Regions from separate parts of the Erwinia sp. GW821-FHT03D09 genome, predicted to be linked through region 1. Evidence: riboswitches for the same ligand, from Rfam matches in the RefSeq annotation. Region 1 holds a riboswitch; each other region holds the start of a gene.
What was found. A riboswitch is a leader RNA that binds a small molecule or an ion and turns the genes downstream of it on or off. The one in region 1 is predicted to bind thiamine pyrophosphate.
Positions count from the first base shown of each region.

Region 1 (3,015 bases):
AAGCCGGGCATCGGTAGCGGGAAAAGGACCACGACTCATACATTTTCCTCGGTTTTAAGCGCATCGGCGCGGTGATACAGTTCACCGCCGCGAGTGCGGAATTCATCAGACATTTGTGCCATACCGATCTCAATTGGCACGGCTTCGGCTTGCTGGCGTGCAGCGTATTCGCGCACTTCCTGGGTAATCTTCATCGAACAGAACTTCGGCCCGCACATTGAGCAGAAGTGCGCCACCTTACCGGATTCCTGCGGCAGGGTTTCATCATGATAGGCGCGGGCGGTATGCGGATCGAGGGCAAGGTTAAACTGGTCTTCCCAGCGAAACTCAAACCGTGCCTTAGACATTGCATTATCACGGATCTGAGCGCCTGGATGGCCTTTCGCGAGGTCAGCGGCGTGCGCGGCGATTTTATAGGTAATCAGTCCTTGCTTAACATCTTCTTTGTTGGGCAAACCAAGATGTTCTTTCGGCGTCACGTAGCACAGCATCGCACAGCCAAGCCAGCCGATCATCGCGGCCCCAATCCCTGATGTAAAGTGGTCATAACCGGGAGCGATGTCGGTCGTCAGCGGACCGAGCGTATAAAACGGTGCTTCATGGCAATGTTCCAGCTGCTCGGTCATATTACGGCGGATCATCTGCATTGGCACGTGCCCGGGCCCTTCAATCATCACCTGCACATCATATTCCCAGGCAATTTTAGTTAGTTCTCCTAACGTATGCAGCTCGGAGAACTGTGCTTCGTCGTTGGCATCCTGAATTGAACCCGGGCGCAGACCGTCACCGAGTGAGAGGGAAACATCATAGGCGGCACAGATTTCACAAATCTCGCGGAAATGCAGATAGAGGAAGCTTTCTTTGTGGTGCGACAGGCACCACTTCGCCATGATCGACCCGCCGCGCGAAACAATACCAGTCAATCTTTTGGCGGTCATCGGTACATAACGCAACAACACGCCGGCATGAATAGTAAAATAATCAACACCTTGCTCCGCCTGCTCCAGCAGCGTATCGCGGAAAATCTCCCAGTTAAGATCTTCTGCCACGCCATTCACCTTCTCCAGCGCCTGGTAGATCGGCACGGTGCCGATCGGTACCGGGCTGTTTCGCAAGATCCATTCACGTGTTTCATGGATATAGCTGCCGGTGGAAAGATCCATCACCGTGTCGGCACCCCAGCGAGCAGACCACACCAGTTTTTCAACTTCCTCCTCAATCGAAGAGCTGACCGCGGAGTTGCCGATATTGGCGTTGATCTTCACCAGGAAGTTACGCCCAATGATCATCGGTTCCGATTCCGGATGGTTAATATTGGCCGGAATGATCGCCCGTCCGGCGGCGACTTCCTGGCGCACAAACTCTGCGCTAATATTTTCCGGCAGGCTGGCACCGAAGCTGTTGCCCGGGTGCTGTTGCAGAAGAATTTCACCGCGAATGCGCTCGCGGCCCATATTTTCACGTATCGCAATATATTCCATTTCCGGGGTGATGACACCCAGGCGCGCGTAATGCATCTGAGTAACGCAGCGACCTGCCAGTGCGCGTCGTGGACGAGGAGGATTATCGAAACGCAGATGATCCAGTCCTTCATCAGCCAGCCGCTGCTGGGTGTAGACTGAGCTGAGTTCAGCAATTTCTTCCGTATCGGCACGCTGGTGAATCCATGTGCTGCGCAGCTTGTCGATACCGCGATGCACATCGATAGCGGCTGCCGGATCGCCGTAGGGGCCTGCGGTGTCATAGACCGGCACCGGTTCATTCTCTTCTAATAGCGGATTGTCTTTATTGCCGCCGATAACGGTTGGGCTTAGCTGGATTTCACGCATCGGTACGCGGATATCGTCCCGGGACCCGATCAGATAAATACGTTTTGAATTGGGGAAGGCCGTGCCCTGCAGAGAATCGATAAACTGCTGAGCTTCAGCGCGCTGCTCACGGCGATTAGTTTTTTTCTCAACGAGAAGTTTTTCAACGGTAGACATAGCAAATTCCTGAAATATTAGGGAAAGTTGCTTGCCTGGAGGCGGGAGTAATTTGAACGATGAGAAACATTTTATTTCGCATCATCGCAGACGATTTTACTCTTGTTCCCTTCGCAGGTGTTAACCTGAACAGGTTCCGCGGATCCCGAATTAACGGTCTCAGCCCCGTGGGGCACTCCGACAAGAAATACTCTCTGATTTTCACACTTGGGTGCCAGAAAATCAGTTTGAAGTCAGAACAAAACGTTTTTTGCTCAAACTAAATAGCCTCTTCAGCATAAAGGGGCTAATTGGAAACTACAAGTAATTCACAATCTGATAACGAATCAGGCGGAAGGAGCAAGAGGCGCTACATCTTTAGTTATATGATTTTCAGCAACTTTTTCCAGGGCCAGCTTAATAAATTTATCCTCCAGCACGAAGCGTTCAGCCAGCGCCTCGCCGACCAGAGAAAGCGTTTGCTGGAAATCTACTGCATCATCTGTTTCGATGGACTTTTCCAGATATGTATCATAAATCTGCATAATGTGGTCGGTATTGGCGCGTAAAGAGGGATAAATCAGTGCCGCCTGCGCCAGCTGTTCCGTTCCTTCAAGCTCTTTGATGAAACGTTCGTAGGCCGTGAAATGGCCCGCTGAGAGATAGTCCACCAGATTCTGGCAAAAATTATCCAGTGCATTTTCATCGAGCGCCGTCAACGATTCCTTGTTAGGCTTTAAACCAGCCATTTGATAATAGGCAATCAGCAGCTGCTTACGGGCATGTAAACAGAAATCGACCAGTTCACTACAGCCGCTAACGCGTGCGGTCAGGTTTTCTAACTGGTTAAGCATGTTCATCTCCGTGAGTTTTATTTTTAATGCCTGACCTCAAACCAGTCTTTGAGCTGAGGATGATAAGCAAGTTATGGAACGTCAAATATCAAGCGTAGACACTGGCTGGTGGGTTGTCAGCCACGAACATAAAATTTGGTTACCAAAAGGCGAAATTCCTCGAGGATCTGCCGAATCACTCGGCTTGACGGGATCAA
Region 1 covers NZ_JBWKUK010000028.1:8,989-12,003, reverse strand. Annotated here, with positions in the region: gene thiE (thiamine phosphate synthase) at 1-39, opposite strand, end outside; gene thiC (phosphomethylpyrimidine synthase ThiC) at 36-1,985, opposite strand; TPP riboswitch at 2,075-2,175, opposite strand; gene rsd (sigma D regulator) at 2,312-2,818, opposite strand; gene nudC (NAD(+) diphosphatase) at 2,892-3,015, shown strand, end outside.

Region 2 (3,015 bases), on a different contig from region 1:
TTCGGTTGCTTGCTGGCTTTCAGCTGACCGGCCACTTCCACCTGCAGGTAATGGCCTTCGCTGAAGTTGGCAGCGGCGTACTGGTCTTTCTTCTCTTCGATGAGATGGTAAGCAGGGGACGTGGTGTAGCTCAGCACCATATCGCTTTCACCTTTGAGGAACAGGCCGTAGGCTTCACTCCAGCCTTTGGTGACGGTGACGGTTTTCTGAGCCAGTTTCTGCCAGGCTGCCGGTGCCTGCTCACCATACACCTTCTGCATCCACAGCAGCAGACCCAGGCCCGGCGTGCTGGTGCGCGGATCTTCGTAGATCACTTTGATTGGGCGGTCGCTCTCGACCAGCTCTTTCAGGCTTTTTGGCGGATTTTGCAGGCGGGTTTTGTCGTAAACGAAGGCGAACCAACCGTAGTCGTAGGGCACGAAGGTGCTATTTTTCCAGCCGCCGGGCACGTTGCTGCTTTCGGTATTGACCTGGCTGGCGGCGAACAGGCCGGTTTTTTCTGCCGCATCCAGCAGGTTATTGTCCAGCCCCAGAACGACGTCGGCCTGGCTGTTTTTTCCTTCCATTCGCAGGCGGTTGAGTAACGATACGCCATCGGCCAACGCAACAAACTTCAGCTCGCAGTTACACTGCGCTTCAAAAGCTTTTTTGATTGCCGGGCCGGGGCCCCAGTCGGCGGAGAACGAGTCGTAGGTATAGACGGTCAGCGCGTCTTTCGCTGCGACGGGCAGCGAGAACAGCACCAGCAGAGGTAAGATTTTTTTTAACACTTTGCGTTCCTTGAAAAGAAGATGCGCAAAGGATCTGAGTAAACAGCACTCTCAAATCCCTACGCCGGTATGAGCCGGATCAGGTTCGACGGGTTTTCTCTCAGCGATATACCCTGCTACCGCGCAGCAGGGTATATCGCACCCCGTTGAGAACGGCCTATTCTAGTGAGATCGTTCCGCTAACGAAAGCACTCATGACTCATCCGGCGGTGCAAACCAGGCGGATTTGAAATCGAACCAGCCCAGGGTATTCATTCTCACCCCGCGCATGCTGCGCTGGCCATGCAGCTGCAGCCAGTGGTGAAACAGCGGATGCAGGTAATGATTGTCGATTAGCTGTTTACTCCAGTCGGCCAGCGGAAGCTTCTGCTCCCGCCACTGCTGCGCATCCTGCTGCCAGTCGATGGGAATGCAGTGATGCATCAGCGGAACTTCATACAGTAGCGAGAACAGGGAGAACTCCAGCGGCAGCGTAAAGTTGGCGCTACCCAGCCAGATATCGCTCTCGGCGTTACCCTGATGCCAGCTTTCATAATCCAGTTCCTGGGTTATCAGCGCCACACCGTGCGCGGCAAGAACAGGGCCCAGGGCGTTGGCGATGCCCTGGTGTTCAATCTGATCGCTGTACCAGGTGATCGTCAGCGAATCTAACCCCTCTGGCTTGTTGCTCATTTCCATATCATGGCGATGATGCCAGCGCGGCAGCAGGCCCCATGCCGGGAACCAGTAGCGCTGATAGGCAATCCCGCTGTGGTTAAGCAGGGCGATCGGGTTGAAGATTGAACTTAGCCAGCGGCGAACAGCTTCGTTCCGGCCCAGCTCGGAACGCTGGTCAAACAGCAGAAAGTAGCAGCCTTCCTCCAGGCGACTCTCTTCCGGCTGCTCATCGGTATCATGACTTTGCAGCTTCACGCCGGAGTAAACCAGCTCGTCGCTGATCTCGGGCAGGACCCAGATATTGACCTCGTCGATCAGTGCGCGATAGCCAAAGTAGTCATCGAAGGCGCTGATACGCAGCTGGCTCTGCTGGTTGTGCTCGACGGCATAGGGACCGGTTCCCGACGGCTGACGGGCGAAGTTGCGCATAAACGGCCACTCTTTTGGCAGGATCATCGCGTTGACGCTGGCCAGCAGCCACGGAAGCCAGCTGTCGGTATGTTTGAGGTGGATGTCCAGCATCCACGGACTGTTGGATTCAATGTGTTCAAAGTGGCTAAACAGCGGCTGCTCTTTTAAGCGCTGCAGGCTGGCGATCACGTCTTCCATGTCCAGCTCGCGACCATGGTGGAAACGAATGGCCGGACGCAGAAAGAAGCGCCAGTGTAACGGGCTAAGCTGTTGCCAGTGATGGGCGATATCCGGTTCCACTTCCCCATTTTCCTCATTTATTCGCGCCAGACCACTGAAAATCTGGCGGGCCAGATGGGTTTCCGATCGCCGCAGCGGCGTGCCTGGCAGCAGGTTGAGGAGCGGACGGTAATAAAGGACGCGCAGAATATGTTTTCCCTGCCGGAAGCTGCGGCCCAGATGGGACAGCAGCATTTGCCGTATGCGGTTTTTATCCCCCACCAGTTGAACCAGCTGATCGATGCGGTCCTGTTCCAGCAGATCCTCCGCGCGCTGCTGCTGTAGGGCCAGCCCGGTATACAGAAAGATGAGCCGTGAACGCTTACCGCGCCCGGCCTCCGACTGCCACTCCAGCCAGCCCGCCTCCTGCATGGCATTCAGCAGATTACGCATATGACGCCGCGAGCAGCTGAGCCGTACCGCAAGATCGTTGAGAGTCGTCTCCTGCGGCTGGCCGTCGCAGTATTGCCAGAGACGGATAAATTGCTGCTGCAAACGCGGTGAGGACATAAAAGAGGAACTCCGTAGTGAAAGCGGTCAGTTTTTCCTGCCGTATATTATGGCGATAATGGCAACAGATGGAAGAGCGGGAGGCACTCTGCGGAGTGGCGCTTGGCCATCTTTAGTGGCTGAGGTCACTGATTTCTGAGTATGGTGCTGTTCACCAGCCAGCGGACAAAAATGTCGCTGGCTTTTTTCGTTGTTTCTCTTCTAAGCTTTTGCATTATTTTCCCTCTATTTATGCCAGTGAGGCATTGCTATGAAATCGCTGTTGGCGCGTCATCGTTTTAATCCGGTCTATCTGGCGTTTATGGCGATTACGTTTATGGTCGGCATTGCCGGTGCGCTTCAGGCACCGACGCTGAGCCTGTTCCTCAGCCGTGAGGTGGACGTACGG
Region 2 covers NZ_JBWKUK010000005.1:102,208-105,222, forward strand. Annotated here, with positions in the region: gene thiB (thiamine ABC transporter substrate binding subunit) at 1-770, opposite strand, end outside; TPP riboswitch at 809-926, opposite strand; gene sgrR (HTH-type transcriptional regulator SgrR) at 963-2,627, opposite strand; gene AC07U6_RS06290 (MFS transporter) at 2,878-3,015, shown strand, end outside.
Region 2: linked by a shared signal. The riboswitch ahead of thiB (thiamine ABC transporter substrate binding subunit) and the one ahead of thiC (phosphomethylpyrimidine synthase ThiC) in region 1 are both predicted to bind thiamine pyrophosphate.

Region 3 (3,015 bases), on a different contig from region 1:
AAAGCATTGAATTCGACGGCTATCATTAACAACGTTATTGAATCCTCCGGTCCGGTAAGTTCGCTGGGCAATCTGAGCCAGATGAAGTGTCTTGTTGCCCACCGCTATATCAATGAAAATTATCAACACGTTCTTTCCGATGCCGACTTCAATATTCGGTACAGCAATAATGAATGTTTTACGTGGTCAAATCGTAACTTCTTCGGAGAATGAGGCGTGACTATGTCAGTTAACATTTGCACCATGGGCGAGCTTTTAGTTGAATTTCTCTCTAAAGAACACAACCAGAGCTTCATGCAGCCCGGAGAATTTCTTGGCCCGTATCCCAGCGGTGCCCCGGCGATTTTCGCCGCACAGGTTGCCAGATTAGGCTATGGTGCGACGCTGTTCGGTTGCGTTGGCAATGATGATTTCGGTCGCTTAAATATTGAGAGATTGCGTCTGGAAGGGGTTATCACGGAGGGCATTAGCATTGTCGATCAGGCTCCAACCGGCACGGCCTTCGTCAGCTATCGTAACCAGATTGAACGTGACTTTATTTTCAATATTCCTAACAGTGCCAGCGGCAGTTTGAGCACGAAGCATATTGACATAAAGTTGCTCAATCAGTGCCGGCATTTTCATATCATGGGATCCTCACTGTTTTCGTTCAGAATTATCGATGCGATGCGTAAGGCGATTGATATCGTGAAGGAAAATAACGGCACGGTGTCGTTCGACCCCAATATTCGTAAAGAGATGCTTAACATCCCGGAAATGGAGCAGGCATTCGATTATATCCTTGAATACACAGATATCTTTATGCCCAGCGAAGGAGAGATATCACATTTCTCTACCCGAAAAAGTCAATCTGAACAGGATATTGTCAGTGAGCTTTTGCAAAGCGGCATTCAACATATAGTGATTAAAAGGGGGCCAAAAGGAGCAAGCCATTATCAAAAAAGCCACGATGTGCTGCTTGAAAAACACGTTCCCGGGCTGGAAACGCCGATCGTTGATCCGACCGGTGCCGGAGACTGCTTTGGTGCCACCTTTATCAGTCTGTTTCTCGCGGGGTACAGCATTGAGGAATCTTTAACGTACGCTAATGCCAGCGGTGCGATTGCCGTTTCGCACAAGGGACCGATGGAAGGGTTATCTTCGCAGGCGCAGATTAAAAACTTTCTTGCCCGCTTTTGATAAGACGCGGGCCTCTTTAAGCGGGGATTTGCTAAAAAGCGACGGCGCGCGGGGCGTCAGCATCAGAAGCTAAGTTCAGCAGGCTGGGCGCACAATCCTCGACATGGGCGGGGAGAGAATTTCCCCTGATGAAATACACAGTCAGCTCCCCGCCCTACGTTCAACGTTCCTTACTGATAAGCCGCATCAAAGAACGCCTTTTCAAGCCCCACCGCGCGGTGGAAGAGATCTTCGCACAGCGAGGATTCCGCCGGTCCAACGCGATCCAGCTCCTCGCGGATAAACGCCACAAACGCGTTGAAGTCCGGGTTATCGTGCAGCGTGACCCATTCGGCGTAGACGAAGTTATCCGGCAGCGGTCGGGCAGCCTGAGTGGCCCAGTCATAATACAGCCATTCAGCAACGTTCAGCACGGTGAGGATCGCTGCATAGCTGTGGGTGGCCGCCGCCTCACGCATGATGGCTTTGAAACCTGCCGTCGGGGCGGTGTCCGGCTGTTCGGTGCGCTGTTGCTCACTGACACCCAGCGCAGTAAACGAACGCAGGAAATAGGTGTTTTCTTCGGAGGATACCATCCCGGCAAAGCGGCCAAAACGCAGCCGGGCGTCGGTGGTATCCGCACTGGTCATTGCCGCACCAACCAGGATCAGGAAGCTGTCGAGGAAGCGGTGATCCTGAATCAGGTAATTAATCATCACACGGTCGTCAACGGTGCCGGTGACCAGCTCCTCAACGAAACGGTGATTAACGGCCGCCGACCAGGTTGGCAGATTCTGATTACGCAGGATTTCGGTAAAACGTTTGGTCATCGTGTTGTCCTGTAAAGTAAAGACAGCGCGACTGAATGTGGATACTCCGGCCGTCTCGCTCAGAGGCAGGCAAAAGTCAGACAGGTTGCGCCATCCCTTCGCCGGCATTATCCGGATCAGGTATTAAGGGTCTTCGCACCGTTGCAAGTGCAAACTCTCAGCCCGCTTGTAGGCTCCCCCTGGAAAGGTTCGGCAAGAAACATAACCTGTCAGTTCAGATGTTGTAAACAAAAACTCAGCGGCACACTTTATTCCGTGCCCGCTTATGCCGATTCACTCAGCGACGGAAATATCGCCGACATATTGAATTTCATTTGTTCATCATGGAGCAATCAGGCACCTGAAGGGCTGCCCATCTAATGATTATCTGATGTTTTGTTCCGTAACAGCACACGGTACTTCCGCCAGCAGCCGTGAGAAATCCCTCAGCGTGCGTTCCAGCTCGCCGTCGTTATTCAGCGTTACACATCCTCCCGAGATCGGTTCCGCCGCCCGCTGCATGCGCCGGACAATTTCACCTTCATCCTCGCGTCCACGCTGGCGAAGGCGGTTCGCCAGCACCTCCGGTGAAACCTGCAGGCACACCGGCAGCAGGCGGTCGCCATAGCGCTGCTGTGCTACCGCCAGATGGCGGCGCGAACCATTGACCACCACGTCCAGCCCGGCGGCCAGCCACAGATCGATTTCGGTGCCCAGCGCGTAGTAAAACTGATGCGCCTGCCACTCAACGGCAAACAAACCGAACTCGCTGCGGCGCAGAAACTCATGTTCGCTCAGCGCGATATGATTCTCCCCTCCGGCGGAGGCGCTGCGGGTAATATAGCGGTGCGCCACCACCATCCGCTCGGGGGCGCTTTCGCGCAGCGCCAGCAGCAGGCTGTCCTTGCCGGAGCCGGATGCGCCCATCAGCCAGATTAACCGCGCCATCAGAACACCATCCGGCCTTTTGCCCAGACGTTTTTGATATAGACCTGTTCCCTCGGCTGATGAACCAGTACCAGATCCGCACGTTTTCCTTCCGCAATCA
Region 3 covers NZ_JBWKUK010000011.1:51,231-54,245, forward strand. Annotated here, with positions in the region: gene AC07U6_RS12740 (DeoR/GlpR family DNA-binding transcription regulator) at 1-213, shown strand, start outside; gene AC07U6_RS12745 (sugar kinase) at 223-1,179, shown strand; gene AC07U6_RS12750 (TenA family protein) at 1,350-1,988, opposite strand; TPP riboswitch at 2,065-2,178, opposite strand; gene phnN (ribose 1,5-bisphosphokinase) at 2,352-2,915, opposite strand; gene phnM (alpha-D-ribose 1-methylphosphonate 5-triphosphate diphosphatase) at 2,915-3,015, opposite strand, start outside.
Region 3: linked by a shared signal. The riboswitch ahead of AC07U6_RS12750 (TenA family protein) and the one ahead of thiC (phosphomethylpyrimidine synthase ThiC) in region 1 are both predicted to bind thiamine pyrophosphate.

Region 4 (3,015 bases), on a different contig from region 1:
AGCACCACCTGGCGGCAGAAGGCGCCATGCAGCGAACTTTGCGGCACATCAAGGCAGCAGGCTGCCTTGATATACTGATTTTCATTATCCAGAACCGAGACAAAACAGCCCGGAAACGCCAGCAAATCACTGGCGAGCAGGGTGAATTTTTGCAAAATATCATCGCGGATAGCATCTTCAGATTTGAGCATCTCAAGGGCAGCCAGGCGTCTGACATCATCGTTACTGAAGGTCCCACTCATGGTTTGGATTCGCATTAATAGAGTTGATGGCTGCTGACTCTGTCAGATTATCATGATTCCTCTCTCTGACTGGTCGATCTTCACTGCTGTCATCATGAAAATAATTTTTAATGATAGTGAAGAGATTGCATCATTCCAATGCGTCTACGCGTTTTGCTAGCACTACACGCGTAATTGTGACGGTAATCATGGCTCAGAGAGCCATGTCGGTGTTTTCCTGATGATTTACACGGCGGTGCCAGCCCAGCTCGGGGGCAATCAGTGTGGCGAAGTCGCTGATAATCTGGCGGTACTGGTCGGCGGTAAATTCATAGGGTAACTCCAGCCGCAGTTCATCCACTTCGCGCAGGATCGGGTCGTTAACCAGGCGCTGCTGGTTGCCCGGCGAGGCGATCAGCGTGTTTTCATCCGCCAGCCAGCGGCCGCTGAGGTTGTCCCGCACGCGTCGGACCCGATCGTAGGAGAAATTCTCCTGCCGCCAGTCGCCTGAGAACAGCGCCGGGCCAATCAGCTCCAGGTGGTTCGGCTGGCCGGCGCTGAGGCCAACGTTCAGCCGCCCGCGCGCGAGTACGTCCACCGTCAGTAAATCTTCCGCCAGCCGAAACGGGCTTTCATAGCCCATCTGGATCACTGTGGTGCCCAGCTCGATATGCCGGGTACGCTGCGTGGCGGCGGCAAGAAACGTGCTCGCCGAAGAGATCCCGTGCTCCAGATGGCGCTGACGCACCCAGGCACCGTTGTAGCCCAGCGATTCACCCAGCTCGAACAGCTGCAGGGTTTCTTCCGGCCCCTGTAGCGGGGCGCGATCCGGGTAGTTCCCGGGAGTAAGGAAAGCGATATGCGATATGGCCGGTTTTGTCATGGTGTCCATCCGTTCAGACCTGATGTGGGAGAGGCGCACTGAAAAATCCTTCAGCATCGGGCAATTGTGTTGCCTGCCCCGCACTTTGCAAAATGCCGAATCCGGCACTTTATTTTCATCTGGCGAAAACGGCCGTCGAAATAAATCCACCTAAACGCTTGCGGTTGCGCTCAGGATGCAATAAAAAAGTCTCTGTCAGGGGAGTCTCGCCGAAGAGACTGAGAGGCTGATTGCGATTTATCGCGGCTCAGCGACCCTTAGAACCTGACCCAGTTGATACTGGCGTAGGAAGACCTGGAATGCCGCTTCGCCGCACTCCTTATCGGGCAGATCGCAGCCGCCGAACGCCGATACTCTCCCTTCTCATTATCGCGGGTCTTCTTGGTTATCTGAGAGGCCGGTATGACGTTCGTAACAACTCTCCCTGAACATTCCGCCGAGGCGACATTGTGAGCCACTGGTCGATCCTGGGTTCGGGCGTGACCGGGCTGTGCGTGGCGACCGCGCTGGCCGACGCCGGAGAAAAGCTGGAAATCATCACCTCTGAAGAACATTGCCCCGCGTCGCACTACGCGGGCGGTATGCTCGCGCCGTTCTGCGAGGGCGAAGGCGCACCGGAAGAGGTGGTCAGGCTGGGGCAGGGCTCCGCCGACTGGTGGCAGGCGCACGTCAGCGGCGTGGAACGTCAGGGTACGCTGGTGATCGCGCCGCCGCGTGACAGCATGGAGCTGAATCGCTTTGCCAAAATGACCCAGGGCCATCAGTGGGTGGACCCGGGCAGCGTGGAAGATCGCCTGGCCGGGCGCTTTGCTCGCGGGCTGTTTTTCCCCAGCGAAGGGCACCTCGATCCGCGCAAGGCGATGCAGGAGCTGCGGCAGAAGCTGCTGGCCGCGGGCGTGGAGATCCGCCACGGTAAACCAACGGGCAAAATTATCGACTGCCGGGGTATTCATGCCGCGCCGCTGCTGCCGGAACTGCGCGCCGTGCGCGGTGAGATGCTGATCCTGCAAGGCGATGAGGTGCAGTTTTCACGACCGATCCGCCTGCTGCATCCGCGCTTTCCCTGCTACCTGGTGCCGCGCAGCGAAGGGCGTTTTATGCTCGGTGCCACCATGGTGGAAAGCAACGACGCCAGCCCGATCAGCGCCCGCGCGCTGATGGAACTGCTGAGCGCGGCGTACACCATCGACCCGGCGCTGGTCGAAGCGCGGGTGATTGAAACCGGCAGCGGCCTGCGCCCCTCTTACCCGAATAACCTGCCGGATATCCGCTATCGCGACGGCACCTTCCACGTTAACGGCATGTACCGGCACGGCTTTCTGCTGGCACCGATCATGGCGCAAAATCTTATCCAACAGCTGTCGCAGGAGACGCGCTGATGCACATTTTACTGAACGGTCAGGCGACCGAAACCCAGGCCGCTACCCTGACGGCGCTGCTTAACGAACAGCAGATTGACCGCAGCTGCGTGGTCTGCGCGCTGAACGGCGATTTTGTCCCGCGTGGGCTGTATGACGCGACGCCAATTAGCGAAGGCAGCAAGATTGAAGTGCTGTCACCGATGCAGGGGGGCTGAGATGAACTTTTACGATTACGCACCTGAATCACGTTTTTTGCTGGGTACGGCGGGCTATCCGTCGCCGGAAGTGCTGGGCAAGGCGATTGAAGCCTCCGGCACCGAGATTATTACCGTCAGCCTGCGTCGCGAAGGTGGAGCAGGGGGAGCATTCCGCGATCTGCTGACCAGGCTGAACAAGCGCGTGCTGCCCAATACGGCGGGCTGCCACACGGTGAAAGAGGCGGTGACCACGGCGCATATGGCGCGTGAGCTGTTCAACACCCGCTGGATCAAGCTGGAAGTGATCGGCCATGCCGACACACTACAGCCGGACCCGTTCGGGCTGGTGGAAG
Region 4 covers NZ_JBWKUK010000021.1:34,196-37,210, forward strand. Annotated here, with positions in the region: gene AC07U6_RS18950 (sensor domain-containing diguanylate cyclase) at 1-242, opposite strand, end outside; gene AC07U6_RS18955 (LLM class flavin-dependent oxidoreductase) at 436-1,104, opposite strand; TPP riboswitch at 1,292-1,412, shown strand; gene AC07U6_RS18960 (FAD-dependent oxidoreductase) at 1,554-2,483, shown strand; gene thiS (sulfur carrier protein ThiS) at 2,483-2,680, shown strand; gene AC07U6_RS18970 (thiazole synthase) at 2,682-3,015, shown strand, end outside.
Region 4: linked by a shared signal. The riboswitch ahead of AC07U6_RS18960 (FAD-dependent oxidoreductase) and the one ahead of thiC (phosphomethylpyrimidine synthase ThiC) in region 1 are both predicted to bind thiamine pyrophosphate.